DNA from 3 places in the Mesorhizobium sp. M0047 genome. Region 1 is predicted to be linked to each of the others. Evidence: predicted binding sites of a transcription regulator. Region 1 holds the regulator's gene; each other region holds the start of a gene.
What was found. Region 1 encodes LexA, which represses DNA repair genes until DNA is damaged. Its sites were predicted from a motif close to TGTTCNNNNTGTGTTCNG; they were not measured.

Region 1 (10,482 bases):
CGCGGTCATCATGGTGTCGCCGCATGAAGTGGTCGGCCCGAGTTTTCAAATGTCGTTTGCCGCGACGGCCGCGCTGGTCGGTGCCTATGCCGGCTGGGCGGATCATCGTGCGGGGAAGGCGAGGCCACCGCCGCCAAAGCGATCCTTGCCCGGCTTCCTGACGCGAAAACTCCTGCTGGCGGCAGCCGGCCTTGCCATGACCTCCATCATCGCCGGCAGCGCCACGGCGCTGTTTGCCATCTGGCATTTTCAGCGTGTGTCGCCGCTCAGCCTGTTCGCCAACCTGGCCATCATGCCTATCGTAACAGTCGTAATGTTCCTGGCTGTCGCCAGCGCGCTGCTGATGCCATTCGGCTTGGACTGGCCGGCCCTCTTTCTGATGGGCAAAGGCCTGACGGTGATGATCGCGATGTCCGGATGGATTTCCGAGCGTTCGCCAGTCGACGCAATCGGTTTGATTTCGCAGCAATCCGTCGTGCTGGTGACGATTGCCTTGGTCATCGCGACGATGGCGACCACATGGTTGCGGCTCGCAGCGCTTCCCTTCGCGCTTGCCGGCCTGTTGACCGTCTCGGATACGCGCGTACCTGACGTGCTGGTCTCGGAGGATGCGAGGCTGGTGGCGCTGCCGATTGGCGGCGGCGAACTCGCGGTCAGCCGGGCCAGGCCGAACGAATTCACCGTCGACAACTGGAAGCGTGCGCTGACGTCCGAAAGCATTATCGCGCCGGAGGTGTTCGACGAAGGCGACGGGCAATTCGACGTCGAGGATGCGGCTGAAATGCCGCCGGGAGCGCCATTCTATTGCACATCAGGCGTTTGTCTCGCCAGGCATCCGTCCGGTGCTATCATTGCCTATGTCGAGGACCGAAAGGACACCTGGAAAGCCTGCGGCTTCGCCGACCTGATCGTCATCAACGACGCGACGGCCTATGACGCTTGTCACAACCCGCTGGTTCTCGTCATCACCAAGCGGCAACTGGCTCGCAATGGCAGTGCTGCCGTCTTCTTCGATCGCCAGTCGGCGACTGCGCCGGCAACGGTCAGCTTTGCGGTGGGTAAGCCCTACCGGCCTTGGCACGTGCAACGCAAGTTTTCGCGCGAGGCGAGGGGCCTGCCGCCCTTCAAGAGACCGGACAAGCCCGTCGTTAAACCGCAGCTGCCTCAGTAACGGCGGATCAGGCCGACAAGCTTGCCTTGCACCTTGACCCGGTCTGGACCGAAAATCCGTGTCTCATAGGCCGGATTGGCGGCTTCGAGAGCAATCGAGGCACCCTTGCGGCGAAACCGCTTCAGCGTCGCTTCCTCTTCATCCACCAGCGCCACGATGATTTCGCCAGGGCTCGCCGTATCGGCGTTGCGGATGATGACGGTGTCGCCGTCGAAGATGCCGGCCTCGATCATCGAGTCGCCCTTGACCTCCAGCGCATAGTGCTCGCCTCCCATGATCATGTCCGGCGGCACCGAGATCGAATGGGTCTGGTGCTGGATGGCATCGATCGGCACACCGGCGGCGATGCGCCCCATCACAGGGATCGACACGGCGGAGACCACGTCGTCGTCATTGCCGGCTGAAGGCATCCGCGAAGACGCCGGCTTGATCTGCCGGCCAAGGCCGCCCTGGCCGACGCTGGCCTGACCAAGACTGCCTTGGATGACGCTTGGCGAGAATTTTTTTGCGGCGTTGAGGCCGGGCGCGATCGAATCCGGCAGCCGCAGCACTTCCAACGCGCGTGCCCGGTTGGGCAGCCGGCGAATGAAGCCGCGCTCTTCCAGTGCCGTGATCAAACGATGAATCCCGGATTTGGAGGCAAGGTCGAGCGCCTCCTTCATCTCGTCGAAGGATGGCGGAATGCCGCTTTCCTTCAGGCGTTCATGAATGAACATCAGCAGTTCGTGTTGCTTGCGTGTCAGCATGGCGGCCCCCAGGGTACCTAAAACCAGAATCAGAAAACAAACCCAGAACAAACACTATATGTTCCAGTTGTGTTCTGCAACCGTTTAAAGTTTAATGAATCTGTTAAGGCCGCTGAAATTATTTGGCGCGCGCCAGCGCGCTTGGGTGATCACGGCATGCCGTCACAAGGCGCTTTCCGGCATTGAAATTGTTATGGTTAATGGGCTGCCGCCCATCGTTGGCCCAAGCTTTGGCATGAGCTGCCCATGGATCCGCGACGGGGCATTTCCAGCCTTCCATGCGTTCGTCTGCCGTGAACGAAACGAAGCCAAAATGCCAACCTTGGTTAATTTGTTGATGCCAGTGTTGGCCAGCAGCGGCAACCGGATTTGTGCACTGGAAATTCGTCCCTCCATCATCCGACCAAGAGGCAACGATGCGACAACAGTTGGGACGACTGCGTCAGGTCACGGCCTCCTTGACGGCGAAACGCTGGTCCTTCCATGCATCCGTTCGCAGAATGTCTTCCAGCACCTCGACCGCCAGCCACACGTCCTTGTAGCCGACATAGAGCGGCGTAAATCCGAAACGGATGGTTGACGGCGCGCGGAAGTCACCGATCACTCCGCGCTCGATCAGCGCCCGCATGATTTGATAGCCATGATCGTGAACGAACGACACCTGGCTGCCGCGCCTGGTCGCGTCGCGGGTGCTCTCCAGCGTGAGGCCATAGGCGCCGCACTTCGCTTCGACGAGCTGGATGAACAGTTCGGTCAGCGCGACGCTTTTCTTTCGCAATGCCGCCACGTCGACGTCGTTCCAGATTGCGAGCGCACCTTTGAGCGCCCGCATCGACAGGACCGGCTGCGTGCCGCACAGAAAGCGGCGGATACCGGTGCCGGCAACATAGCCTCGTTCGAAGGCAAAGGGCCGTGCATGCCCCCACCAGCCGCTGAGCGGCTGGCTGATCGCGCCGTGGTGGCGTTGCGCGGCATAGATGAAGGCTGGCGCACCTGGACCGCCGTTGAGGTACTTGTAGGTGCAGCCGACAGCGAAATCGGCTTTTGCATGATCGAGCTCGACTGGCAGAGCGCCAGCGGTGTGGCATAGATCCCAGACGATCAGCACTCCGGCCGCATGAGCTATGCGCGTCAGCGCCGCCATGTCGCGCAGTTCACCCGATTTGTAATTGACGTGGTTGACCAGCACCACCGCGACGCTTTCGTCGATCAGCTCTTCGATGGTTGGCGCGTCGACGCCCGCGAGGCGCAGAAGGACCCCATCGCGGGTCGAGGCAACGCCTTCGGCGATGTAGAGGTCGGTGGGAAAACTGTCAGCCTCGGCGACGATGGCCGATCGGCCGGGCCGCATCTCCATCGCGGCATGTAGCACCTTGTAGATGTTGATCGACGTCGTGTCGCAGACAACAGTCTGTCCGGCTGCGGCCCCGATCAAGCGTCCGAGCTGGTCGCCAAGTTCGATCGGCATCTCGAACCATCCGGCTGTATTCCAGGCCCGAATGAGATCCTTGGCCCATTCCTCGGTGGCCGCCTGCTGCAGCTCGCCGAAAACGGCATGCGACGCTGCCCCAAGCGAATTGCCGTCGAGATAGATCACCCCCTCCGGCAGAATGAAACGATCGCGCATGGCGCGGAGCGGATCCGTGGCATCCATCGCTTCGATTGCAGCGAGATCAGGAATTCCACTCATGGTCAGTCAGTCCTCGGTTGTTCGCGAAGGTTTTCCGCTGCAAGCGCGCCCTCGATGTGCCTGTTCTCATTTCGATTGTGTCAAAGCCGGGTACGGACTGCCCACAGCTCCGGAAACAGCACGACCTCGAGCATCTTCTTGAGATACGAAGCACCCGACGTGCCGCCGGTGCCGCGTTTCAGGCCGATGATGCGCTCGACCGTGGTGACGTGGTTGAAGCGCCAGCGGCGGAAATAGTCCTCGAAGTCGACCAGCTTCTCGGCCAGTTCGTAGAACATCCAGTAGCGCTGCGGGTCGCGGTAGATGGTCTGCCAGGCGACCAGAACCTCTTCATTCTCGGTTCGCGTCTCACGCCAATCCGTGCGCCTGGCATCGGTGCCGATGTCGAATCCGTTGCGCGCCAGAAGCAGCAGCGCTTCGTCGTAGAGCGACGGCTCCGCCAGGATCGCCTCCAGCTTGCCGCTGAGGTCCGGCCGGTGCTTGTGAGGGCCCAGCATGGCGAGGTTGCGGTTGCCGGCCATGAACTCTATGGCGCGATACTGCCAGGACTGGAAACCCGAGGACTGGCCGAGTGCATCGCGGAACTCGGTATATTCGCTGGGCGTCATCGTGCGCAGCACATCCCAGGCGTTGTTGAGCTGTTCGAAAATGCGGGCGACGCGCGACAGCATCTTGAAGCTTGGCTCGAGGCGATCGGCGCGGATCGAGCGGATCGCAGCGCCAATCTCGTGCAGGGCGAGCTTCATCCACAGTTCGGAGGTCTGGTGCTGGATGATGAACAGCATCTCGTCATGCGCCGAAGACAGCGGCGTCTGGGCCTCCAGCACTTTCTCCAGGTGCAGATAGTCGCTGTAGGACATGCTCTCCTTGAACGACATCTGTGCGCCTTCGGACGCCGGATCGTAGGGTTCGCTCAATTGATCTTCTCCGTGCGCAGCCGAAAACGCTGGATCTTGCCGGTCTGGGTCTTGGGCAGCGCGGCGATAAATTTCACCGATCGCGGATATTTATAGGGCGCGATCGTTGCCTTGACGTGGTCCTGCAGGCGCTTGGTCGTCAATGCGTCCGGCGCTACGCCCTGCACCAGCACGACGTGCGCTTCGACGATCTGGCCGCGTTCGGCATCTTCCGTGCCGATCACCGCGCATTCGGCAACATCCGGGTGCGACAGGAGTGCCGCCTCGACCTCGGGTCCGGCAATGTTGTAGCCGGCGCTGACGATCATGTCGTCGGAGCGCGCGGCGAAATGGAAGAAGCCGTCTTCGTCCTGCGTGAAGGTGTCGCCGGTGAGGTTCCAGCCGTCGCGGACGTAGTCCTTCTGCCTGTTATCGGCCATGTAGCGGCAGCCGGTCGGTCCGCGCACCGCCAGCCTGCCGGTCGCGCCGCGCGGCAGCTCGCGCATCTCCTCGTCGACGATGCGCGCCTCGTAGCCGCCCACCGGCTTGCCGGTCGACGCCGGCTTCATGTCGTCAAAGCGGTTGGAGATGAAGATGTGCAGCATCTCGGTGGCGCCGATGCCGTCGAGGATAGGCTTGCCGGTCTTTTGCGTCCACTCTTCGAAAACCGGAGCGGGCAAGGTTTCGCCAGCCGAAACGGCGACACGCAGCGATGACAGATCGGCCCCTTCATCCATGGCCTTCAGCATGGCGCGGTAGGCGGTCGGCGCGGTGAAGGAGACGGTCGCCTTATAGGTCTCGATGATGTGTATCATGTTGGGCGGCGTCGCCTGTTCCAACAGTGTCGCTGCCGCACCGAAGCGGAGCGGGAAGATGGCGAGCCCGCCAAGGCCGAAGGTGAAGGCCAGCGGCGGCGAGCCGACAAAGATATCGTCCGGTGTCACCCGAAGGATTTCGCGTGCGTACGCATCGGCGATGATCAGGAGGTCGCGGTGGAAATGCATCGTCGCCTTCGGCACGCCAGTCGTGCCCGAGGTGAAGCCGAGCAGCGCGACATCGTCGCGGCCGGTGTCGACGGCGGTGAACGTCACCGGCTTATCGAGAGCGGCACGGTCGAGTTCAGCATCATGGTTGGCGGTGCCGTCGAAGCCGATGACCTGTTTGAGGAACGCGCTGTCCTTGGCGCAGGCTGTCATCTCGTCCATCAGCCTGGTGTCACACAACGCGATGGTGATTTCCGCCTTGTCGACGATCTTGGCAAGCTCACCGGCGCGCAGCATCGCCATGGTGTTGACGACCACGGCGCCGACCTTGGTGGCGGCCAGCCAGCAGGCGACCATGGCGGGGTTGTTGGCGGAGCGGACCAGCACCCGGTTGCCCGGCTTGACGCCGTAGTTCTCGACCAGCGCGTGGGCTAGCCTGTTCGTCCAGTCGGACAGTTCCTTGTAGGTGCGGCGGCGGCCATTGCCGATCAGCGCGGTGTGGTCACCGAGGCCCCTCTCGACCAGCCTGTCCGTCAGTTCGACGCCGGCATTGAGACGTTCGGGATAATCAAAGCCGTCGAGCAGGAAATCCGGCCACTGCTCCGGAGGCGGCAGGTGATCGCGCGTGAACGTGTCGATATGCGCTGAAGGCCCAAGCATGTCGCCGCTATCCCGTCTGCTGCCTGGCCAGTGCGCGATGTGCCTGACCTGTGTGGTGGATTTGAAGTTCCTGTCTTTCGCGGGAGGTTTTCGTACCGCCAATCGTGCCAGCTCGACTATGCCACCGGGAAAGCACGAGCATCTACGGGGTCAGGGCAGCACAGCAGACCTCCCATTTCGTCGGCTGATCGTCTTGTCAGGATCGCACCAGTCGAAATTTGTTTCAAGCCTAAAATGTTTTGGCCTTGAAGCATTGACGCATGGCGTGACGGTGGCCATTGCTAGCTCATAAGCGATGACGTTTTGGGGGAGGCGCAGATGTTCGAACGTCACATTGTCGATTGGGATGATGCCTATGCCAACGGCGCGAACATCGCCGGCAGTGACCGCTGGCCGGCTGCGTGGGCGGAGCCGGCGCAAGCATTTCGTGATGCGCTCTCAATGGAGGGCCGGGCACGGCTCGACATCGCCTATGGTGGCGGACCGCGCAATCGGCTCGATCTTTTCCTTCCCAATGCCGCGCCCAAGGGGTTGGTGGTGATCCTCCACGGCGGTTACTGGCTGGAGACCGACAAGAGCATGTGGTCGCACCTCGCCAATGGCGCGGTCAGCAGCGGCTTTGCCGTGGCGATGCCGTCCTACACGCTGTGCCCGGACATACGCATTGCCGGTATAGTCGGGGAAATCGGCGCGGCTATCGGCAAGGCAGCGGCAATGATCGACGGGCCGCTGATGCTGACGGGACATTCGGCCGGCGGCCATCTCGCCACCCGGATGGTGTCGACGACCGCGCCCCTGGCGACCGATGTGGCGCGGCGCATACGCCACGTCATTTCGATTTCCGGCCTCCACGACCTGCGCCCGCTTATGCGCACCGGGATGAACAAGGCACTGGCAATCGACGAAGAAGAGGCGCTGGCTGAAAGCCCGGCGCTGCTGCGACCCATGGATGGCGCCCGCATCACCTGTTGGGCCGGTGGCGGCGAGCGCGCCGAATTCCTGCGCCAGAATGCGCTGCTCGCCAATATCTGGACCGGCCTCGGCGCCACCACCAGCACCGTGGTCGAGCCCGACCGTCATCATTACAACATTGTCGACGGCCTCGCAGATCCGGCGCATCCGCTGACACAGGCCTTAATCTCGGAATAACCGAGCACAATTTTCTCAACTTTATTAAAGGCTTGCCAGAGCTTCTTCAGCGCAACATCAGCACGCTGCAAGCCTCGCCTGCGGCCGCAGCGGGGGCAAACGGCGCCCGCACGATCAACCCGTTGGCGTCGGCCAGCATTCTCAGCATCGAGGAATCCTGGATGCCGAACGGCGTCGCCACCAGCGCGCCATTGTCTTCCCTGACCACCGCCCGCACATAGTCCTGGCGCAGATCATTGGCCGGCATTGCTGCACCCAATCGCGCCGGACGAATGTCCTGGCGATAGTCGCGGCCACCGAGCCGCGCCAGCAGCGGTTTCAGGAACAGCTGCGAGCAGACCAGGCTTGCCACCGGGTTGCCAGGTAGGCCGATGCACCTGATGTCGCCGAGGCGGCCGAACATCAGCGGCTTGCCGGGGCGCATGGCGATCTTCCAGAAGCCGAGTGTCATGCCTTCGCCGGTCAGCACGTCATGGATCAGGTCGTGATCGCCGACCGAGGCGCCTCCAAGCGTGACGATGACATCTGCGCCGGCACTGACCGCCTTTTTCACCAAGGCTGCAATCGCGTCCTTGCGGTCGGCGGCAATGCCGAGATCGAGCGCGTGGGCGCCGACGGATTGCGCTGTCGCGGCAACGCCATAGGCATTGGATGAGATGATCTGGTCCGGCCCAAGTTCGCTGCCGGGCGGCAACAATTCGTCGCCGGTGGCGATGATGGCGACCAGCGGCCGTTTTACCACGCTGACCCGGGAATGGTTTGCCGAAGCCGCCAGCGACAGCGCCGCCGGATCCAGCACGCGGCCTTTTTCCAGCAGCACGTCGCCTTTTGAAAAGTCGAGGCCGATGCGGCGGATGTTTCGCCCTTGGGCGGTTGGTTCGATCACTTCGACGTCGCTGCCGCCGAGATCCCTGATATTTTCCTGGATGACAATGGTGTCGGCGCCTTCGGGCAGCGGCGCACCCGTGAAGATGCGCACGGCCTGAGCGTGGCTGACGGTGCCGTCAAAGCCGCGTCCGGCCGGCGCCATGCCGATCACCGAAAGTCGCGACGGCACCGACGCCACATCGATAGCGCGGACTGCATAGCCATCCATGGCGGAAGCGTTGAAGGGCGGCTGGGTACGCAGGGCAACAAGCGGTTCCGCCATCACGCGATCCGCCGCCTCGAACAGGGGAACGTTTTCGCCGGCCAAAGGTGCTGCACCCTCGAGCAGGCGCTCGAGCGCTTCGGCGATTGGAACCAGCGCCATCAGGCGCCTGCCTTGTACGCGCCCGACTTGCCGCCGGTCTTTTCGACCAGCCGAACGCCAGAGATGACCATGGCGCGGTCCACCGCCTTGGCCATGTCATATATGGTCAGACAAGCCACCGAAGCGGCGGTCAGCGCTTCCATCTCGACGCCCGTCTTGCCAGTGACGCGCGCCAGTGCCGTGACCTTCAGGCCGGGCAGGGCATGGTCCGGCTCGATGTCGACGGAAACCTTGGTCAGAAGCAGCGGATGGCAGAGAGGGATCAGTTCATGTGTCTTCTTCGCCGCCATGATGCCGGCGATACGCGCGGTGCCGAGCACGTCGCCCTTCTTGGCGTTGCCGGCGAGAATCGTCTTCAGGGTCTCGGGCTGCATCGCGACAAAGCCCTCGGCGATCGCCGTACGTGTCGTCTCCACCTTGTCGCCGACATCGACCATGTTGGCCTCGCCCTGCGCGCCGAGATGGGTGAGGCCTGATGTCATCGTCAGATCGCCATAGAGCGACGTGCGTCCGTTCGGACGCACAAAGTACGCTCTATCATTTTGAATCTATGCATCGTGCTCTCCGAAAATCGATTCCGATTTTCGGGCCGATGCATCTGGCGCCTTGCCCGTCAGAAGCAGGCGTGTCGCCGTGACGACGTCCTGTTGCCGCATCAGGCTCTCGCCGACCAGAAAGGTGCCGATGTCGCTCTTTCGAAGCCTGAGGCAATCGTCATGCGAGAAAATTCCGCTCTCGCTGACCAGCAAGCGGTCCGCCGGCACCATCGTCGCCAGCCGCACTGAGGTCTCGAGGCTAGTCTCGAACGTGCGCAGATTGCGGTTGTTGATGCCGATCAGCCGCGACGACAGCTTTAGCGCGCGCTGCGTCTCGGCCTCGTCATGCACTTCGACCAGTGCATCCATGCCAAGTTCGAACGCCGTGGATTCGAGGTCGCTGGCCAGGGTGTCGTCGACGCTGGCCATGATGATGAGGATGGCGTCCGCACCCCAGGCGCGGGCTTCGTAGACCTGATACGGGTCGAATAGGAAATCCTTGCGCAGCGCGGGCAGGGCGACGGCGGCTCGCGCCCTGGTGAGAAATTCAGGCGCACCCTGGAACGACGGCGCATCGGTCAGCACCGAAAGACAGGCAGCGCCGCCTTTCGCATAGGCCTGTGCCAGCGCTGGCGGGTCGAAATCGGCGCGGATCAGGCCCTTGGATGGGCTCGCTTTCTTGATCTCGGCGATCAGCGCAAAAGCGCCGGATTTGCGCTTCGCTTCGAGCGCGGCAAGAAAGCCGCGCGGTGCATCGGCATCCTTCGCGCGCGCCTTGATTTCGGCGAGCGGCACATGTGCCTTTGCCGCTGCGATCTCGTCGCGCTTGTAGGCCTCGATCTTGCGAAGAATGTCAGACACGTTCTATCCGTTCGAAATCTCGACCAGCCTGTCGAGCACTTGCAGCGCCCGGCCGCTGTCGATGGCTTGCGCCGCCGTCGCGATGCCGTCGCCAAGCGTCGTCACTTTGCCTGCCACGACCAGTCCGGCGCCGGCATTGATCAGCACGGTGTCGCGATAAGCGCCGGCAGCGCCACCCAGCATATCGCGCAATGCCTTGGCGTTGTAGTCCGCGTCGCCACCGCGCAACTCATCCTTGGTATGGCGCGCCAGCCCAACCGCTTCAGGGGTCAAGGTGAAGCTGCGGATCTCGCCGCCGATCAGTTCGGCGACCTGCGTCTCGCCGGTGGTGGTGATCTCGTCATAGCCGTCGCCATGGGCAACCCAGGCATGCTCGGCGCCCAGCGCCTTCAGCGTCTCGGCTACCGGCAGGATCCATTCCGGCAGGAACACGCCGACCATCTGCCGCTTGACGCCGGCCGGATTAGAGAGGGGCCCCAGCAGGTTGAAGATGGTGCGGGTGCCGAGCTCGACGCGGGTCGGGCCGACATGCTTCATC
Region 2 (10,482 bases), on a different contig from region 1:
GACTTCGCCGCTCGCATCGACAACCACGAGACATTGCGGCACGCCCATCGTGACGGCGCGCGCTGCTCCGGCTGCAACGGCTTTCAAAGCACCGTCATGCGTGAGGGTGATGGTCTCGCGAAACATCGCTATTGGGCTGCCCTTCGCTGCGTTTGAATCCATGCAGGAACTCAGGTGCTTTCGCGCTCGACGACGCGATAGCCGGTGAGCACGATTTCTTGGCCGTGTCGTTTCTCGTCGCCTCGGATCACCTGGATCAATCTGCGCGCAGCCTGTTGCCCGATCCCGTAGCAGTCGACATTCACGGTGGTGATGCCGGGATGGCAAAAGGCGGCTACCTCGTAGTCGCCGAAGCCGGCAATGGCGATGTCTTGCGGGATCCGCATGCCCCGGCGCTTGCATTCCATCAGTGCGCCGAAGGCCGAAAGGTCCGAAACGCAGAGTACGGCTTGCGTGTCCGGCCAACGCTCCAGCATGCTGACGACGGCCTGGCCGCCCTGCTCGATGGATATCGGCGGCACGCCAAAGGAAACGAGGCGCCCGGTCGGCAGGCCGAGCTCCTCAATGGCTCTGACAAAGCCTTCGCGCCGCTGGCTGCCGCGCGTGTCGCGCGAGGTCGTGCCACCGATGTAACCGAATTTTCGGTAACCCTTCCTGGCGAGCGTCTTGACGAGAAGCCCCATCGCCTCCTCGTTGGAGAAACCAACCACTTGATCGATCGGCTTTACCGGCAACTCCCAGGTTTCGACTACTGGAATGCCGGCGCTTTTCAAAAGGCGGCGGGCGCGATCCGTGTGAGCGCCGCCGGTCAGGATGATGCCTTCCGGCCGTCGGCGGAGCATCGCTTCGATCAGCTTTTCCTCCTTCTCGACCGTATAGTCGGTGTAGCCGAGCAGAAGCTGGAGCCCCGTGCTCTCCAGTTCATCCGTAATGCCGCGCGCCGTGTCGGCGAAGTTGGAGTTGTTGAGTGACGGAACCATCGCGGCAACAAATCCAGTCTTGCGCGAGGAAAGGCTACCGGCCGACTGGTCAAGCACATAGCCGAGGTCGTTGACCGCGACCATGATCTTTTCCCGCGTCGCCTTGGAAACGCGACCGCCTTCCTTCAGGGCCCGCGAAACCGTCATGGTCGAAACACCCGCCCGCAGCGCCACGTCGACCATCGTCGGAGCGTAGCTCTCGCTCGGTTTCGATGAGGCTGCCTTGGCCATCAGCGCTCTCTACCGGCCGGCCGCGCCGGCCTGACAAGCGCCAGACACTCAGTCACGGGGTTTGTCTGGCGTCCGGCCGCGTTCATGCACCACCTCTCAGAATCGGATCGACTTCGATATGTTATCGATATCACCGCGAGCTGGCAACAACCAGGTCGTGTCCGCCTTGGGTTTCGGTCTGTGGAGATTTCCCTCCCAATTCCAGACTGCCTTTCCACTCGCTTTAGGCACAGCTTTGCGCCACAATCTCGGCCAGACCGGCTCGCGGCTTCCTGAAAGCAGACCTACCGGCGATGCCGCTGGAGCTCGCACCCCATGGAAACCTATCGCCCGCACCGCTCGGTGCTCTATATCCCGGCCTCCAACGACAAGGCGCTGGCCAAGATCGCGCAGCTGTCCTGCGACGCCATCATCATCGACCTGGAGGACGCCGTCGCTCCAGCCGACAAGATCGCCGCTCGCGGGAAATTGGCCGCGATTTTCGCCGGCCATGCCGACAGGCGTTGCGAGATGATCGTGCGCATCAATGCGGTGGCCAGCGAGTGGGGCGCCGACGACCTGCTGGCCGCCGCAAGCTGCGAGCCCGACGGCATTCTGCTGCCCAAGGTCGACACGCCGCGCGACCTGCTTGAGGCCGGCGATGTGCTCGATGACAACTTCGCCCCCGACAGCGTGAAACTATGGGCCATGATCGAAACGCCCAAGGCCATGCTCAACATCGGCACCATTGCCGAACTTGGCCGCGATCCCGCCGCTCGGCTGGCTTGTTTCGTTGCCGGAACGAACGATCTGGTGAAGGACACCGGCGTGCTGGCGACGCCGGACCGGCGCTATCTCGTGCCATGGCTGATGCAGATGGTGCTGGCCGCGCGGGCCGGCGGCATCGACATGATCGACGGCGTTTCCAACGATTTTCGCGATCTCGACGCTTTTGCCCGTGAATGCACGGAGTCGGCGGCCATGGGATTCGACGGCAAGAGCATCATCCATCCGGCCCAGATCGAAGCCGCGAACCGCGCCTTCGCGCCGTCCAAGGAAGCGGTGGCGGAGGCGCGCTTGATCAAAGATACCTTCGCCCTTGCCGAGAATGCCGGCAAAAGCGTGATTGCGCTGAACGGCAAGATGGTCGAGCGGCTGCACCTGGCGCAGGCCGAAAAACTGCTGGCAAAGGCGGCCGCCACCGGCGCATGATATCGGGCTTGCGGGCCGTGGTACTCACGACAGGACTGAAAAATGAAGCTCTACCGCTTTCTGACTGGCCCGGACGATGCCAGCTTCTGCCACAAGGTGACGGCCGCCCTGAACAAGGGCTGGCACCTGTTCGGCTCGCCGACCTATGCCTACGACAAGAAAGCCAAGACGATGTGCTGCGGCCAGGCAGTGGTCAAGGATATCGACGGGCAGGAATACGGGCCGGACACCAAGCTCAGCGACTGGTAATCGGCGCTCGCATCCACAGCCACCCGGCCAGCCAGGCGATCGCTGCCGCAAGCGTCATCAAGCCCAGGTCAAGCGCCAACTCCGGCACGAACGCCCGGAGCGCGATAGGCACCGCGCCAATGATATAGAGGGCGAGTGGAATGCGCGGCACGCCTCTTGCAACGACAAGAGAGGTTACAAACGCGAGCGTCCCGAGCAGAAAAAGAACTGAACTGACGACCAGAGCCAGTCCGAGAGGACCGGCGCGCAGCTTGATGATGGTCGCCAGAGGAAGTTTCGAAAATACGAGATTGATCACCACTTCCACACCTACCAAACTTGCCAATGCAACGAAGTTGATAACGAACGCGATGGTGCCGAACAGGCCCGCGCGCCGGCCAAACGCAAGAAACAGGCCTACGACAAGACCAAGCGCCAATATCTCAGCGACTGGCGCGAGAAGTTGCGTCAGATCGGTGGTCGCGATGAGCGCGCTGCGTTTAGCCGCGTTGACCAGAAGAATAAGCGCGCTTCCCACCCCGGCGGCGGAGGCAAGCCGATAAAGCTGGGCGCTGGGCGCAGCCGCGCTCGACTGGACAGTCGCGGAATTCTCCTCGCGCTGGGGTTCTTCGGCTGGCCTCTGAAGCGCAATGAGCGATTGCGGACGGCGCGGTTCGGCAGTTCTGGCGAGCATGTTCGTCTCCTCATAAGGGAAAACGGCAGCCGCGAAGACCGCATGCCTGTTCCGATCCCATTTGTAATCGCTGCTTACATACTCTTGCCTGCGTTGTAAACACTGATTACATTAATCGCGGATCGTGCTACATACGCGTGAAGCAGCTCTACGGAACGAAGGAAAAGAGATGGCAAAAGCCAAGACGCCTCGCCGCACCAGCTACCACCATGGCAATTTGCGGGACGCGCTGATCGATGCTGCAATTCAACTTGTCGAGGAAGGCGGCCCTGACCATGTGAGCGTGCGCGAAGCCGCAAAGCGCGCCGGCGTTTCCCCCGGCGCCCCCTTCCGGCATTTTCAATCGAAAACAGCGCTGCTGACCGCGGTAGCCGAACAGGCCATGAGCCGGCTGACAGAGGCCGTGGCCGATGCACTTTCAGAAGTCGACAGCGCAGATCCCATCGTGGCCTTCGAAGCAATCGGACAAGGCTATCTGGAATGGGCGATCGCCAATCCCACGCATTTCCAGGTCATCAGTTCCCGAACGCTGATTGATTTCGACGGGTCGGACAGTCTTCGCGGACAGAATGAGGCCATTCGCCGGAAGATGATCGACCTGCTGACCCAAGCGCAACAACAGAGTAAGTTGGCTGCGAACGCAGACTTCGATCATCTGGTTCTTGCCGCTCGTGCATTTGTCTATGGCTTGGCACGAATGGTGGTTGATGGTCATTTTTCGCAGTGGCATCCGTCCGAGCCGCCATCGCTCGCCCTGCGGAAGGCGCTGCATCTTTTCATCAGCCGGATGACCGACCTATCTGAAGCGAAATCTTAGAAGCCTTTGCCGCCGCTGAGTTCTGGGTCGACTTGAGAGGAGTAGACATTTCACGCGGCGTAGGAACCAGTTACTCGGCCGCCTCTTCGATCTTCTCCATGTCGTCATCGGACAGCCCGAAATGGTGGCCGATCTCGTGGATCAGCACGTGGGTGACGATGTCGCCCAGCGTTTCCTCGTTCTCGGACCAGTAGTCGAGGATGGCGCGGCGGTAGAGCGTGATGCGGTTCGGGCCTTCGCCGGTCTGCGGATTCCAGCGCTCGGCGATGCCGCGTCCTTCGAACAGGCCGAGCAGGTCGAAGGGCGTCTCCAGCGACAGATCGTCCATGATCTCGTCGGTCGGGAATTCGGCGATCTGGATGACGATCTCGCCGGTCAGCTTGCGAAAATCCTCCGGCAGATGGGCATAGGCCTCCAGCGCCAGGAACTCCATTTCGTCCATCGAGGGCGAGAGTTCGTCGTGCCAGGTGCGGGTCTTGTAGATGCGGGCCATGCTTTGTCCTTTGATCCGGGCATATAGGCTTTCGCACCGGAATCGGCAAATGAACGGGCTGATGCGCCTGCACCATCAGGTGGAGAGGAATAAATTCCCCATGACTCCGCTTGACTCTTCCGGCACCCTCTGGAATCTATAGGGAACATAACAGGAACAATTGTGAGTGGAAGCTGACCGTCATGGCGATGACCGCCGTGGCGCGGGAAACTGTTTTTGCCCTGCGCCGCCAGATCGCGAAAATCGAGGGAACGCTGCCCGAGCGCCTGCAGGCGCCGGCCGCAGCGACCCCTGATGCTGACGCCAAAACCGATGTCACGCCCAATACCGATCTCACAATCGTCCGACGTGGCATTGCCGCGGCTTTGCCGGATGCGTACCTGCCCACCGGCGTCGAGCGTCTCGATGCCGCCCTGAGCGGCGGCCTGCCGAAGGCAGCCCTGAGCGAAATCCATGGCACGCAAACCCGCGATGCCGGGGCCGTCGCCGGCTTCGCCCTGTCGCTCACCAGCCTGATCCTCAAGCAGGCGCAAGGGCTGCCGGTGCTGTGGATCGGCACCACGGAAATCTTCCGCGAGGCGGGCTTTCCCTATGCCAGGGGGCTTCACGCCTCGTTCGGCATCGAGCCGGAACAATTGCTGTTTTCCGAGGCGCCAAAACTCGTCGATGCGCTGTGGGTCGCCGAGGAGGCGGCCCGGATGACGGCGCTCGCCGCCGTCATCCTCGAAATTCGCGGCAATCCGCAGCGGCTGGACCTGACCGCGACGCGCCGGCTGCATGCGCGGGCGCAAGGTGCCGGCCGGCCGGTGTTCCTGCTGCGGCAGGCGGCAGAGCCCGAACCGACGGCGGCCCCCGTCCGCCTCATCGTCGCGGCGGCACCGGCAACGCCGCGAGACACCATTGCCGGGCCGCTCGCCGGCTCGATCGGCCACCCGGCCTTCACCCTCACCATCGGCAAGAGCCGCACGGCCCTGCCTGGACAATTCACACTGGAGTGGAACCCCGATGAACGCGCATTCGACGAAAGAGCGGGCGACGAAAGAGCGGGCGACGATAGAAGGGGCGAAGAGAGAGGCCGGGCAAAGAATCCTGTCCCTCTGGTTTCCCTATCTGGCAGTGGAACGGATCCTGCGGCAGCGTCTGGGACGGTCCTGGCGTTCCCGGCCGTCGGATCACCTGCCGCCATCTCGTCCACCGCTCGTGATCAGCCATCGCGACCGCAACGCGCAACGCATCTCGGCCCTCGACGAGCGGGCTGAGGCGCTGCATCTGAAGCGCGACATGGGCATTGCCGATGCGCGCGCCATGCATCCGTCGATCGACATCGTCGAGGCCGATCCGGAGGCCGACCGCCGCCTGCTCGAAGGCCTTGCCGACTGGTGCGACCGCTACACCCCGCTGGTGGCGCTGGACGGGGCGGACGGCCTGTTTCTCGACGTCACCGGCTGCACCCATCTGTTCGGCGGCGAACGCGCCATGCTGGACGACATCCTGTCGCGCTTCTTCCATCAGGGGTTTGACGTTCGCGCCGGGCTTGCCGCGACACCGGGGGCGGCCTGGGCGGCGGCACGGTTTGCCGGTGACCGCATCGTCGATGGCGGCGAGGAGGAAGCGCTGCTGGCACCCCTGTCGCTGGCCGCGCTGCGCATCGAGCCGGCGACTCGCGCCAGCCTGGAAAGCGTCGGCCTGCGCACGGCGGGCGCCGTCATGGCGGCACCGCGCGCGCCGCTCGCCCGCCGCTTCGGCGCCTTGCTGCTCCTGCGCCTCGACCAGGCGCTTGGCCGTCTCGACGAGGCGGTGTCGCCGCGCCTTCCCGTCGCGCCGCTTTCGGTCGAACGCCATCTCGCCGAGCCCGTCACCCTGACCGAGGACATCGAACGTCTGGTGGGCATGCTGGCGACGACCTTGAAGACCGACCTCGAGCGCCGCGGCGAGGGCGCCAGGGCGCTGGCGCTGCTGCTCTTTCGCGTCGACGGCGCCGTCAGCCGCATCGCCATCGGCACCTCGCGGCCGATGCGCGAGCCCCGGCTGATCCAGAAATTGTTCCACGAGCGGCTGGCGGCGCTCGAACAGGATATCGATGCCGGCTATGGCTTCGATCTGGTGCGGCTTTCGGTGCTGACATCAGCCGCTTTCGACATGCAGCAGGCCGACTTTGCCGGCGAGGTGATCGACGACGGCGCCGATATCGCGCTGTTTGCCGACCGCATCCGCGCCCGGCTCGGCGATGGCGCGGTCCTGCAGCCGGTTGCCGTCGAAAGCCATCTGCCGGAGCGCGCCGTCGCCACGATCCCCTTCACCGAAGCGCCGCGCCGGACCACGCCGCCGAAGAGGCCGGACAGGCTGCAGGCGCCGAAAACCATCTTCCCGCCGGAACGGCCGATCCGGCTGTTCCGCTCGCCCGAACCCATCGATGTGCCGGCCACCGAAATGCCGGAGGGACCGCCACTGAACTTCCGCTGGCGGCGCGCGCTCTACCGAGTGACGCGAGCCGAGGGGCCGGAACGCATCGCGGCGGAATGGTGGCGCGAGACGCCAGGCGACGAAGCGGCATCGACACGCGACTATTTCCGCATCGAGGATGCCGACGGCCGCCGCTACTGGCTCTACCGTCAAGGCCTTTACGGCGGCGCCTCGCAGGTCCCGCCGCGCTGGTTCCTGCATGGTGTCTTCGCATGAACGCGCTGACCGTCATTCCCTATGCCGAGTTCGGCATCCAGTCGAATTTCTCCTTCCTGCGCGGCGCTTCCAAGCCGGAGGAACTGGTGGTCGCCGCCAAGCTTTTGGGCTTTTCCGCGATCGGGCTTGCCGACCGCAACACGGTGGCTGGCGTGGTGCGCGCCTGGCAGCAGGCCAAAGTGGAAAAGCTTTCCTACCACCCCGGCTGCCGGCTGGTTTTTGGCGACGGCACGCCGGATATTCTCGCCTATCCCAGGGACCGCAAGGGCTGGGGTCATCTCTGCCGCATGCTCACCCAAGCCAACCTGCGCGATGAAAACGAAAAGGGCGCCACCCTTCTCCAGCGCAGCGACCTGCTCGAATGGGGCGATCTGATGTCGCTGGCGGTCCTGCCCGATCTGACGGCGGGGGCGCAAGACCGTCTCGCCTTGCTTCGTGATCTCAAGCATCGTTTCGGCCGGAACCTGCGGCTTGGCGTTTCGCCCGACTATGCCGGCAATGACCGTTTCCGGATCGAGCAGGCAGCGGCGTTTGCCGAGAGCGCCGGCATCCCGCTGATGGCGACCAACGACGTTCTCTACCACACGGCCGAACGGCGCCCGCTGCAGGACGTGCTGACCGCGATCCGCCTCAACACACCCGTCTCCGAGGTCGGGCTGCAACTGGCCGCCAATGCCGAACGCCACCTGAAGCCGCCAATGGAGATGGCGCGCCTGTTCCGCAGGCATCCGCAGGCACTGGCCGAAACCTTGCGCTTTGCGCAGGAGCTGACTTTTTCGCTCAGCGATCTCCAGTACAACTACCCCGACGAACCGACGGAATCGGGTCTCGGGCCGCAGGCCGAGCTGGAACGGCTGGCGCGGGAGGGGGCTGCCGAGCGTTATCCCGCAGGCGTGCCCGCTTCGGTGACCAAGCGCATCGCGGAAGAGCTCGCTCTGATCGAGCGCCTCAACTACGCCCGCTATTTCCTGACCGTCTATGACATCGTCAAGTTTGCCCGCAGCCAGGACATTCTCTGCCAGGGACGCGGCTCGGCCGCCAATTCGATCGTCTGCTTCTGCATCGGCATCACCGAAGTCGGGCCGGACAGGATCGACACGCTTTTCGAGCGCTTCATCTCCGAGGAGAGGAACGAGCCGCCGGATATCGACGTCGATTTCGAGCATGAGCGACGCGAAGAGGTCATGCAGTACATCTATACGAAGTACAGCACCAAGCGCACGGCATTGGCCGCCGCCGTCATCAGCTACCGCGGCCGTTCGGCGCTGCGCGAAGTGTCCAAGGCGATGGGCCTGTCGGAGGATGTCAGGGCGTCCCTGTCCGGCTCGATCTGGGGCTGGTCGACCTCGGAACTCGGCGAAAAGGAAGCCCGCGCCGGCGGGCTCGATCGCGCCGATCCGGTGTCGCGGCATGTGTTGGAACGCGCCAACGAGATCATGGGATTTCCCCGCCATTTGTCGCAGCATGTCGGCGGCTTCGTCATCACCAGGGACCGGCTCGACGAGATCGTGCCCATCGTCAAGACGGCGATGGACGAGCGCAAGATGGTCGAATGGGACAAGGACGATCTCGACGCGGTGAAGATCCTGAAAGTGGACGTGCTGGCGCTCGGCATGCTGACCTGCCTGAAGCGCGCCTTCACCTTGCTGGAGGAGCACTATCCCAATGCACGGGATGAATATGGCCGGCCCTATGTGCTGGCCACGCTGCCGCCCGAGGACAGGAATGTCTACGACATGATCTGCCGCGCCGACACGCTCGGCGTCTTCCAGATTGAATCCCGCGCCCAGATGTCGATGCTGCCGCGCCTCAGGCCGCGCGAATTCTATGATCTCGTCATCGAGGTGGCGATCGTGCGGCCCGGGCCGATCCAGGGCGACATGGTCCACCCCTATCTGCGCCGCCGGCAGGGCAAGGAGAAGGCCGAGTATCAGAAGGCGGAATTGAAGGAGATTCTCGGCAAGACGCTGGGCGTACCGCTATTCCAGGAACAGGCGATGAAGATCGCCATCGTCGCCGGCGGTTTCCGGCCGGGCGAGGCCGATGAACTGCGCCGCGCCATGGCCACCTTCAAACGCACCGGCACGATCGGCAATTATCGCCGGCGCATGATCGACGGCATGGTTGGCAAGGGATACACCAAGGACTTCGCCGAACGCTGCTTCAAGCAGATCGAAGGCTTTGGCGAATACGGCTTTCCCGAAAGCCACGCCGCCTCCTTCGCGCTGCTGGTCTATGCCTCCTGCTGGTTCAAGACCTTCTATCCCGACGTGTTCTGCGCCGCGATCCTGAATTCGCAGCCGATGGGATTTTACCAGCCGGCCCAGCTGGTGCGCGACGCCCGCGACCATGGCGTCGACATCCGCGACGTCGACGTCAATTTCTCGGTCTGGGACTGCACGCTGGAGAAAGCGCCTTTCGATCCGGCCCGCATTCTCGCGCGCCATGCCGAGATGCGCGGCGTCATCGAGACGGATCATGCGCTGCGTCTCGGATTCCGCCAGATCAAAGGCCTTTCCAAGGAGCGCATGGAGCTGTTCGTCGACCGGCGCGGCGACGGCTACGTGTCCGTCAGGGACGTCTGGCTGCGCTCCGGCCTGGATGTCGGCGAGATCGAGAGGCTGGCGCAGGCCGACGCCTTCCGTTCGCTTGGCCTCGATCGTCGTGAAGCCTTGTGGGCGGTGCGCGCGCTCGACGGCAAGAGCGCCGCCGAAAGGCTGCCGCTGTTCGATCAGCCGGCACTCCGCCTGCGCGACCTGGAGCCCGAGACGAAACTGCCGAGAATGCCGCTCGGCGAGCATGTCATCCACGACTACCGCTCGCTCGGCCTGTCGCTGAAGGCGCATCCGGTCGCCTTCCTGCGCGAGCGCCTCGACCGCGCCGGCGTCACGCCCAATGCGAACCTGCCTTGCGTGCGCGACGGCCGGCGTGTCTCCGTTGCCGGCCTCGTGCTGGTGCGGCAGCGCCCCGGCAAGGGCAATGCGATCTTCCTGACGCTCGAAGACGACAAGGCCGTCGCCAACATCATTTTCTGGCAAAGAACCTTCGACCGCTACCGGCCGATTGTGATGGGCGCGCGGTTCATTCGGGTCACCGGGAAATTGCAGTCGGAATCGGGTGTGGTCCACATCGTCGCAGAAAAGGTCGAGGACCTGACGCCTTGGCTAAC
Region 3 (10,482 bases), on a different contig from region 1:
CTCGCTGCCGCGCGCGGCGGCTTCTGATGAAGTCAATGCAGCGGTTGTGGGCGATGCGGAACAGCCAGGGCCGCAGCGCCTGCGCATCGTCGAGCCGTTCGATCTTGCGATAGGCCTCGAACAGCGCCTCTTGCATGATGTCCTCGCCATCGAGGGCCGAACCGGTCATGCGCGCGCAGTAGCGGTGCAACCTGACGCGCAGATGCGAGACGGTCGCCAGGAACGCCGCGTAGCGCAGGTCGTACAGGCCTTCGGGGTCGAGACTCGGTTGCATCCCTTGCGACGTCTGACGGGATTTGCGGATCTGCTGGTTCATCGCGGCATCACCACACCTTTGCGCAAGCGCCACGCTTCCACAAGTGAGAGTTCGACACGATCAGCTGGCGCATGGTCAGGCCGCCCTGTCGCCAGCAGCCTTGCTGGCATCGGGCAAGCCCAGTCTCGGCCGCACCCAGGCGGCCAGGCGGCCGATCGCGTCATCTGCTTCCGGCGCCCGGCCGGCCATCATCTGGAAGGAGTGCAGCATGCCGTCAAAGACATCGAGCCGCGTCTCGACCCCGGCCAGCCTGGCACGCTCGGCGAACATGCGGCTTTCGTCGACCAGCGTCTCGTCCGCACCGGCCTGCAGGAACACAGGCGGAAAACCGGTGAGGTCGGCATAGAGAGCGCTGACCTCCGGATCGAGCCGGTCGCGGTCACCGATGAAGTTGGTCACCAGCCAGTCGACGGCGGCCTTGGCGAAGGCCGGGTCCTTGTCGCGGTTGGTCTCGTAGCTGGCGGCGGTCAGCGCCATGTCGAACCAGCCGGAGATGATCAGCGCGGCGACGGGCAGCGGCCGCCCTTGCGCACGCAGCCGCTGCAGGACGCCATAGGTCAGGATCGCGCCGCAGGAATCGCCGGCAAGCACGATGTGGCCGGCATCGAAGCCCCGATCGGCGAGCCAGTTCCAGACCTTCATCGCCGCATCGAGCTGGGCCGGATACTTGGCCCGGTGCGCCAGCGGATAGTCGTAGAGCAGCGCCCGGCAGCCGACGGCCTTGGCCAGATGCCCGACCAGCTTGCGGTGCGTATAGATCGAGCCGCCGATGAAGCCGCCGCCATGCGCATAGAGCAGCACACGCCCCTCGTCGGCGCCCTTCGGCACCGTCCACATCGCCGGCACGCCGCCGGCATCGACCTCGATATAGTCGACGCCGCCGGGTTCGCCGGTCAGTGCTGTCCAATGCGTGTCGTTGTGGTCGATGATCGCTTGCGGGCTGGTCAGCTTGCCCGCATTGGCGGCGATCGTCGCGTAGTGGTTCCTGTTCGCCTCGCTCTGTATGCTCGCCATGCTGGTCTCCCGGGTTACGGATCGCGGGCTGCGCGACCTTCAAGGACAGAGACGAACGGGCGGACAAAAAGGATACGTCAGGTCCCGGATCTTCTCTCTCCCTCACCCCACCGATGCGTAACGGTTGACCACCATGCCGCAAGCATAGTCCTTCGAGCCGAGCAGCCGCAGGTTTTGGAAACCGCCCTGGTCGAAAATCCGGCGTCCGGCCCCCAGCACCGCTGGATTGATGAACAGCTGGAACTCGTCGACCAGCCTGGCCGCGATCAGCGCCGACGCAAAGCCGGCGCCGCCGAAGACGGCCATGTCACCGCCCTCGCCCACCTTCAGCGCACCGATTTCGCGCGGCAGGTCGCCGCTGGCCACCCTCGTGCGCTCCCAGGCCGGCTCCCAAGCCGAATGCTTGAGCTTGTCGCTCAGCACCACCTTGCGGGCATCGACGACGCGTTGCGCGAAAGCGTAGAACGGATCGCGCGGAAATTTCTTCGCCGCATTGCCCCAATGGGCGAGATAGCCTTCCTGCGCCATCTTGCGGCTGAGCAGGATCGTGTCGATGCCGGCGAACACGGCGTTGAAGTCCTGCTTCAGCTCGTCGTCCCAGGCGCTCTCGTCACCCCATTCCCAGAGCTGCCAGGCATGATCCTCATTGGCGCCGACAAAGCCATCGACCGACATCTGCATTTGAAGGATCAGCTTTTTCATCGTTACTCTCCTTCGGTTTGTGCCGGCTTAAAGCGGGCGCCCAGTGAGCCGTCGCGACCAGCGTTATATGGTTTACATTTGGAACCATTGACACAGGACGAAAACGGCATCAATAGTAAATTGCTTTAAAAATGGAACCATAGATGTCGACGCGCGAAAGATCCGGCTGCCCGATCAACCTGTCGCTCGAATTGCTCGGCGACCGCTGGACTCTGCTCATCATCCGCGACCTGGTCTTCGCCGGGAAAAGGCACTTTCGTGAATTCCTGCAGTCCGACGAGGGCATCTCGTCGCGCACGCTGGCCGAGCGGCTGCAGACCCTTCAGGACGAAGGCATCCTCACCCGCAGCGAGGACCCGACACATGGCCTGAAGACAGTCTATCGGCTGACCGAGGCCGGCATCGACCTGCTGCCCGTGCTGGCCACGCTTGGCGCCTGGGGAAGCAAGCACCGCAAGGCCGACGATCATCTGGCGCGGGTCGCCGACGAGCTGGCGGCGGGCGGCGAGCCCGCTCTGGAGGCCATGAAGGCGGCGTTGCGGGCTGAGCATATCGTCTAGGCGGTCGCAGTTCCGGACCTGAGAAAAGTAGCACTGCTGCGGATGAGCTCCAAGAAACCACCTCTTGCTTGACAACAATCCCCCTTTGTTCTCTATTTGTTCGTGTCTATCAGCAACTGCGGATGTGCCTTCGGGATGGAAACCACAGCCACCATCCTGCATGCCGATCTCGACGCCTTCTATGCCTCGGTCGAGCAGTTGCTCGACCCGTCGCTGCGCGGCAAGCCGATCGCGGTCGGTGGCGGTGTCGTGCTCGCCGCCTCCTATGAGGCGCGCGCCTTCGGCGTGCGCGGCGGCATGCCGGGGCGCAAGGCGCGCGAGCTCTGCCCGCAGCTGATCTTCGTCGGCGGCAATTTCAGCCACTACCAGCGGCTGGGCGACGCGGCGATCAAGGTGCTCGACGATTTCACGCCGCTGGTCGAGCGCATCTCCATCGACGAGGCCTTTGCCGATGTCGCCGGCTGCACGCATCTGTTCGGCTCCCCACAAGAGATCGCAACGATCGTCCGTCGCCGGGTACGCGCCGAACTTGGCCTGCCGATCTCGATCGGCGTCGCCCGCACCAAGCACCTGGCCAAGATCGCCTCGCAGGTCGCCAAGCCCGACGGGCTGGTGATCGTCGAGCCCGGCACCGAGATCGCCTTCCTGCATGATCTGCCGGTCGGGCTGATGTGGGGCGTCGGCCCGGCGACCAGGGCGCGGCTGGCCGAAATCGGCGTCGAGACAATCGGTGAACTGGCCAGGACACATCGCGGCGCGCTGACGCGGCTGCTCGGTCCCGCCGCCGGCGAAAAGCTCGCTGCCCTGTCGTGGGACCGCGACCCGCGCAAACTGGAGACGAAGCGGCGCGCGCATTCCGCCGGCGCGCAATCGGCGCTTGGCCAAAAACCTGCCGTGGAGCGGGTCATCGTGCCCACGCTGCTGCATCTGGCCGACCGTGTCGCCAGCCGGTTGCGCGCCAAGGCTAGGCCCGGGCGCACGGTGACCGTGCGCGTGCGCTTTGCCGATCTGAGCGCCGTCACGCGCTCGATCACGCTTGACCAGCCGATCTCGGCGACAACCATGCTGGCCGAGATCGCCGGCGATCTGGTGCGCGGCGTGCTCGCCGACCACCCGCGCGAGAAGCTGATTTCTCTGCTGGCGATCTCGGTCTCGCATCTCGAGGAAAGCTTCGAGCTGCAGCTCGAACTGCCGCTCGGCCTCGTCGACGACAAGCGCCGCCCGGGCTCGAGGAAAGGCCTGGCGCGCTTCGATGCCGACCGCGCCATCGACAAGATCCGAGAACGCTTCGGCAAACAGGCGGTCGGCTACGGCACGGTGGCGCTGGAAGCGGCGCGTTCGGTGCCCGATGAGTTCAGGGAACTGGCGGAGAAAGATTTGTGAGTAGGGAACGGCGAGGCATCATTCCGTCTCTTCGCCGTCCCAGTAACGCCTCACCGCTGCCATATCGAAAATGCCGTCGCGCCGGCGCAGGGCGTCGACAGCCATCTTGTTGGAATCAGGATAGACGCAGACCTCATTGGGATTTTTCTCGCCGATCATCAAATAGCGGCATGGTCCGCTACCGCTGTTGAGGAAGGAATGTCCGACTGCCAGGCCGGCCGGAAAGCAGACATAGTCGCCGGCTTTCATCTCGTGGCGCTCCTCGCCAAGCAGCAGCGTCACCTGCCCTTCCAGGATCAGCGCATGCTCCTCTTCCCCCATGTGGATGGGCCGGGGCGCCTGGCGCATGCCGGGCGCCGGCGCCTCGATCAGCATGCCGACATGATAGTCGGACCGCCCCAAGGCGGCATAGGTGAGGTGTTTGGACTGACCACCGAACCGCACCCCCTCGCCTTCCTGTTTCCATTCAAGAGAATCGCTGGCGATCGGCGGGATCGGCGCGGCCGGGGGTCTGGTGACACCGGCCGTCACATCCGACGGCAACGGATCGCCGGCGGCAAGGCCGGTGTCCTCGCCATCCCAGTAGCTTCGGGTCGCCGCGAGATCAAAGATCGCGCGGCTGCCCAGCGCGCGCACCAGAACCTTGTTGGAGGCGGTGTAGACGACGACCTCGTTCGGGTTGCGCTCGCCGACGATGACATAGCGGCACGGCGCGTCGCTGGTGTTGATGAGGCAATGCCCCGCCGCCGCACCCGCCGGAAAGCAGATATAATCGCCGGCCTTCATGGCATAGGCGGCGTCGCCGACATAAGTGGTAAGCGTTCCTTCGAGGATGAAGACATGCTCTTCCTCGAGAATGTGGTAATGCTTCGGCGAGCTCTGCTTGCCCGCCGGCAACTCCTCGATCGCCACGCCGACATGGTGGTTTTCGCCCAGCGCGGCCAGCGACAAATGCCGGTAGCGCACGCTGAAGCGTGGCACGACGGACCAATCCGTCCATGACACCTCATCCGATGCGAATGGCACGGGCGGTTTCGCTTCGTCTGCCATCAGGCCTCCTGATCCTGTCGCCCTGCCCTCGTCGCGACAGAACAAAGCTGCCAGCTTCCGGCATCATCGCCAAGCGGTGTTCGCCACACTCCTGACAAAGCCGGACAGAAGCTGCCCGTTTAACCCCTGATCGCCTTGCCGGCTTGCTGCAGCAGCTCGAACGCGGCGAAGCGCTTGGCATGCCAGCCGGCCAGCGTAGCGTCGGGATGATAGACCTCGCCGAGTTCCGACATGCCGGCCATGGCCGCCGCGACATCCTTGTAGGTTCCCGCTGCGACAGCGCCCAGCATCGCCGAGCCGAGCAGCACCGGCTCCGGCGAGGTCGACGCGACCACCACCATGCCAGTCGTGTCGGCCAGCAGCTGGCGCACCAGCGGGCTTTGGCCAGCGCCGCCGCTGACGACGATGGTGTCCACCGGGATGCCTTTCTCATGCTCGGCCCGCACGATCTGGCGCGCGCCGTAGCCGAGCCCGCAAACGCCGGCGACATAGAGCCCGACCAGGCTGTCGAGACTGGTGTCGAGATCGAGCCCGGCAAGCAGCGCACGCGCGTCCGGATTGGCGAAGGGCGCGCGGTTGCCGAGGAATTCCGGCACGACGTGGATGCCGCCGACCAGGGCCGGCGTCGCCGCGGCGCCGTTGCGGCTTTGCGCCTGCAGAGACAGCCAGGCGCTGAGGCTGAGGCCGTCGGCCTGCGCCCTCGCCGCAGCTTCGCCGCTTGCCGGGTGCATGCGCACCAGATGGTCGATGGCCGCACCCGCCGCCGATTGGCCGCCCTCGTTCAGCCACAGGCCCGGCACCATGGCCGAGAAATACGGACCCCAGACGCCGTCGACGAAGGCCGGTTCGGCGGTCGACGACATGGTGCAGGCCGAGGTGCCGAAGACATAGGCCATGCGCGACAGAACGCTGCCGAACGCGCCGCGCGCGCCGACCGTGCCGACGCCGCCGGCATGCGCGTCGATCAGGCCTGCCGCCACCGCGGTACCGCCGATGAGCCCAAGGTCTGCTGCTGCCTGCGCGGTCAGTCCACCGCCGAGTGCGGCACCTGCCGGTACGATCTCGGTGCCGATGCGGGCGAACCCCTCATCGGCAAGCGCGCCGAGGCCGATCTTGCGGAAATAGGCGTCGTCCCAGCGGCTCTCATGCGCCAGATACGTCCATTTGCAGGTCACCGTGCAGACTGAGCGCGCAAGGCTGCCGGTCGCCCGCCAGGTGAGGAAGTCGGCCAGGTCCAGGAACTGCCATGCGGCATTGAAGGTGGCGGGCAGGTTTTCGGCCAGCCACAGGAGTTTCGGCGTTTCCATCTCCGGCGAGATGACTCCGCCGACATAGTTCAGCACCGCCTCGCCGCTGCGGTTGATGCGGCGCGTCTGCTCGACCGCGCGATGATCCATCCAGACGATGATGTTGCGTTCGGCATTGCCGGACGGGCCAACCGGCAACGGCACGCCGCCCTCGCCCAGCACCACCAGCGAACAGGTGGCATCGAAGCCGATGCCGTCGATCGCCTCGGGCGCTACGCCCGATTGCGCGACGGCCGCGCGGACGACGATGCACACCGCCCGCCAGATGTCATTGCTCGACTGCTCGACAATGTCGCCGGCCTCGCGCCAGACCTCGATATCCTGCTTGGCCGAGGCAAGCAGGTTTCCGGATCGGTCGAACACCCCGGCCCGCGCGCTGCCGGTGCCGACATCGATGCCGAGATAGTGGGGCATGGGGGAGAAACCTTTGGTTTAGCGAATAGCGAATAGCGAATAGCGAATAGGTAAGTCGTCGATTCTCAAGCGGACGCCACCCCTATTCGCTACTCACTTAGAGATCATTGCTCTGCGGCAAAATCACCAGATCCCGGATCGTCACGTTTCTTGGCCGGGTCAGCATGAACATGACGGCCTCGGCCACTTCGCGCGGCTGCATCAGGCCGCCTGCGGCGAGCTCTTCCTCTAGCTTGGCCTTCGGCCAGTCGTCGACCAGTGCCGTCACCACTGGGCCCGGCGCCACCGCACCGACGCGCAGCCCGTGCTTGGCGACCTGCCGACGCACGGTATGGACGAAGGCCTGCACGGCGTGTTTGGAGGCCGTGTAGATCGGCTCCCAGACCACAGGGACCAGCCCGGCGATCGAACTGGTGACGATGATGTCGCCGGTCTTTCGTTCGATCATGTGCGGCAGCACCGCCTGTATCGAACGGAAGCAGGCATTGATGTTGAGGTTGAGCATGCGATCCCAGACGTCGGGATCGCCGGTCGCCACCTCGCCGCCGACATAGGCGCCGGCATTGGCATGGAAGATGTCGAGCTGGCCGGCCTTCTCCATGATCCGCGGCATCATGGTGACGACGCTTGCGGGCTGCACCAGGTCGATCACCAGCGGGATCGCCTTGGGGCCAAGCTCGGCGCACAGTTTGTTCAGCGTCGCCTCGGCGCGGTCGACCAGCACCACGGTGGCGCCGGCCGCCAGCATATGCCTGGCGCATTCGAGACCGATGCCTGATGCCGCGCCGGTGACGGCGGCAACTTTTCCGGACAGTTCTTCGCTCATGTCTTGCTTCCTGTTGATGGGTTCAGGCCCGGCCATGCGAGACACGCGAGCGGCGTGCCAGCGAGTCGACGATGACTGCAATGGCAAGCACGGCGCCGGTGATCATGTACCGAAGCGACGAGGACAGATCGAGCAGCGTCAGGCCGCTGGCGATCGACTGGATGACGATGATGCCGAGCAGTGCCGAATAGGCGCTGCCGCGGCCGCCGAACAGGCTGGTGCCGCCGATGACGGCCGCCGCGATGGCGTTGAGGTTGACGTCGCCGGTGCCTGCCTGCTGGCTGGCCGAGGCAAGGCGGGCCGCCGACAGCACGCCGCCGAAAGCCGCAAGCATCGAGCACAGCACGAAGGCGCTCGAATAGATCAGCCGCACATTGATGCCGGCGCGCCGTGCCGCCTCGCGGTTGCCGCCGACCGCCGACATCGAACGGCCCCATTTCGTCCGCGTCAGCGCGTAATGCATTGATATGACAAGGCCGACGAACAGACCGAACATCCACGGAATGCCGCGCGCCTGGTTGAGATAGAAGACGATGAGTTCGAGAATGACCGTGATGACGACCGCGCGCGTGATGAGACCGCTCGTCGAACGCGCGGACAGATTGGCGGCGCGGCGGCGCGCAACGGTGCGCAGGCCGGTGATCAGCATGACGATGCCGGGAACGGCCGCCAGCCCGAACGACAAGAATTTAGGCATCACCAGCAGCTGGCCGAAATTCACCAGGTTCGAGCCGTAAGGCAGGTTGATCGAACCGGTCGAGCCGAGGATGTAGAGCTGCAGTCCAAGCACCGCTAGCAGGCCGGCCAATGTCGAGACGAAGCTCGGCATGCCGAGCCGGTTGAACAGCAGCGCATAGAGCGCGCCGATGAAGCCGCCGACGGCGATAGCGGCGAGAATGGCGAGCGCCACCGGCCAGCCCTGGTTGACCCACAGCGTGCCGACCATCGCCGAGGCAAAGCCGCTGATCGAACCGACCGACAGGTCGATCTCGCCAACCATCAAAACGCAGACGATGCCGAGCGAGATGACGCCGACTGTCGAGCAATCGAACAGCAGGTTGACCAAATTGCTGCTCGACAGGAAGATAGGGTTGATGCTGGCGAACACCGTCCAGATGATGACCAGCCCGACGATGACCGGCAACGAGCCGAGATCGCCGGAGCGGACCCGGTCGAAGAACCTGCGGATGGCGCCGCTTAAGCCGGCCTCGTGCTTGACGCGCACGTCGGCGCGGTCGAGCTGCGGTGCGACTGGGGCAGCTTGTTGCACGTCACGGTTCATGGGCGTGGCTCCTGGGTCTGATCCTGCCGGGGAGTTTGCTGGGACTGTCTGCGCTCGGCGCGTCGCGACACCGAATTGTTCGACGCGCCGGTGATGGCGCTGACCAGTTCCTGGTTCGAGGCATCGGGCGAGAAGATGCCGTTGTTGCGTCCGAGCCGCAGCACGACGATGCGGTCGGCGACAGCGCGCACGTCTTCCATATTGTGGCTGATGATGACGACGCCGAGGCCGCGGTCGCGCACCCGCTCGATCAGATTGAGCACTTCCGCCGTCTGCGCCACACCGAGCGCCGCCGTCGGCTCGTCAAGCAGGATAAGCTTGGGTTCGAGCAGCAGCGAGCGGGCGATCGCCACCGTCTGGCGCTGGCCGCCCGACAGTGAGGCAACGACTTCGCGGACACTGGGGATGCGCGCCGACAGCTCGTTGAGCAGCGTCCAGGCGCGGACTTCCATCGCCACCTCGTCCAGCCGCAGCGGGCTGAGTTCGCGGCCGAGGAAGATGTTGGCGACGATGTCGAGGTTCTCGCACAGCGCCAGATCCTGGAACACGGTGGCGATGCCGAGCGTCAGCGCCGCACTCGGGTCGGCCAGCGTCACCTGCTTGCCGCGATAGCTGATCGTGCCCGAGCTCGGCTGATGCACGCCGGCAAGAATCTTGACCAAGGTCGACTTGCCGGCGCCATTGTCGCCGACCAGGGCCACCACCTCGCCAGCATGGACATCGAGATCGATGTCGGTGAGCGCCGAGACGGCGCCGAAATGCTTCGAAATGCCGCGCAGGCTGAGCACCAGCTCGCCTGTCGGAACCGGTCCGTCCGGGGTGTCAATCATGCCAGAGACCTTTCAAAAACCGCTTCAAGGATTGAGCGCTGTCTGGCCACCGCGCGGGCGGCCAGACAGCGGAGCGGGCAAGGGTCGCGGTCAGTCCCCGATGCCCAGCTTCTTGCAGCCTTCCGCGTAACGATCGACGCAGAGTTCGGCCGCGGTGTTGATCTTCTTGTCGATGATCTCGGCCTTCAGGTTTTCCTGCGTCACCACCGCCGGCGTGAACAGCTGCGAGGGCGTATCGTACAGCGTCATCTCGGCCTTCGGCTTCTCGCCCGAAAGCAGCTTGATGGCGACGTTGGCGGCAGCCGCCGCCACGATCTCGCTTGGCTTGGAGATGGTGTTGTACTGGTCGCCGGCGATGATCAGCTGCAGTGCCGCGATCGTCGCGTCATTGCCGGTCACCGGCGGCACCGGATCGACGCCGGCGGCCTTGAAGGCCGCGATGGCGCCGCCACCGGTGCCGTCATTGGCCGCGACGACGCCGAGGATCTTCGGACCGAAGCGGGTGATCTGGCCGCCGGCCCATTGCTGCGCCTTCGGCGGAGCCCATTCCGGCGTATCGTATTCGGCCAGGATTTGGTAGCCGCTGTTGTCGAGACCTTCGTGGATGCCCTTCTTGATCAGGCCGGCCGCCGCGTCGGTCGGCGAGCCGTTGATCTGCAGCACGCCGCCGGTCGCCGGATCGACCTTGAGCGCCTTCAGGTGCTCGACCAGCGAGTCGGCGATGGCCTTGCCGATGCCTTCATTGTTGAACGAGACATAGAAGTCGGCCGGTGCTGTCGGGATCGGCCGGTCATAGGC

Region 2: a site for LexA is predicted at 4,776-4,793, ahead of NKJ89_RS22475 (ImuA family protein). Genes of this name have one in related genera too.
Region 3: a site for LexA is predicted at 2,679-2,696, ahead of dinB (DNA polymerase IV). Genes of this name have one in related genera too.

What each region holds. Positions count from the first base shown of each region.
Region 1 covers NZ_JAMYUW010000041.1:34,671-45,152, reverse strand. The annotation lists gene NKJ89_RS28580 (ComEC/Rec2 family competence protein) at 1-1,171, shown strand, start outside; gene lexA (transcriptional repressor LexA) at 1,165-1,917, opposite strand; gene kynU (kynureninase) at 2,360-3,607, opposite strand; gene kynA (tryptophan 2,3-dioxygenase) at 3,688-4,524, opposite strand; gene NKJ89_RS28560 (AMP-binding protein) at 4,521-6,146, opposite strand; gene NKJ89_RS28555 (hormone-sensitive lipase) at 6,465-7,295, shown strand; gene NKJ89_RS28550 (molybdopterin molybdotransferase MoeA) at 7,342-8,547, opposite strand; gene moaC (cyclic pyranopterin monophosphate synthase MoaC) at 8,547-9,029, opposite strand; gene trpC (indole-3-glycerol phosphate synthase TrpC) at 9,096-9,944, opposite strand; gene trpD (anthranilate phosphoribosyltransferase) at 9,948-10,482, opposite strand, start outside.
Region 2 covers NZ_JAMYUW010000025.1:67,519-78,000, forward strand. The annotation lists gene NKJ89_RS22440 (GlcG/HbpS family heme-binding protein) at 1-162, opposite strand, end outside; gene NKJ89_RS22445 (LacI family DNA-binding transcriptional regulator) at 171-1,211, opposite strand; gene NKJ89_RS22450 (HpcH/HpaI aldolase/citrate lyase family protein) at 1,527-2,402, shown strand; gene NKJ89_RS22455 (DUF1737 domain-containing protein) at 2,445-2,651, shown strand; gene NKJ89_RS22460 (hypothetical protein) at 2,638-3,324, opposite strand; gene NKJ89_RS22465 (TetR/AcrR family transcriptional regulator) at 3,494-4,141, shown strand; gene NKJ89_RS22470 (metallopeptidase family protein) at 4,212-4,634, opposite strand; gene NKJ89_RS22475 (ImuA family protein) at 4,817-5,893, shown strand; gene NKJ89_RS22480 (DUF6504 family protein) at 5,835-7,313, shown strand; gene NKJ89_RS22485 (error-prone DNA polymerase) at 7,310-10,482, shown strand, end outside.
Region 3 covers NZ_JAMYUW010000008.1:115,517-125,998, forward strand. The annotation lists gene NKJ89_RS10165 (sigma-70 family RNA polymerase sigma factor) at 1-316, opposite strand, end outside; gene NKJ89_RS10170 (alpha/beta hydrolase) at 392-1,330, opposite strand; gene NKJ89_RS10175 (dihydrofolate reductase family protein) at 1,433-2,032, opposite strand; gene NKJ89_RS10180 (winged helix-turn-helix transcriptional regulator) at 2,176-2,592, shown strand; gene dinB (DNA polymerase IV) at 2,728-3,975, shown strand; gene NKJ89_RS10190 (cupin domain-containing protein) at 3,994-5,025, opposite strand; gene NKJ89_RS10195 (FGGY-family carbohydrate kinase) at 5,145-6,746, opposite strand; gene NKJ89_RS10200 (SDR family oxidoreductase) at 6,844-7,572, opposite strand; gene NKJ89_RS10205 (sugar ABC transporter permease) at 7,595-8,854, opposite strand; gene NKJ89_RS10210 (ATP-binding cassette domain-containing protein) at 8,851-9,684, opposite strand; gene NKJ89_RS10215 (ABC transporter substrate-binding protein) at 9,775-10,482, opposite strand, start outside.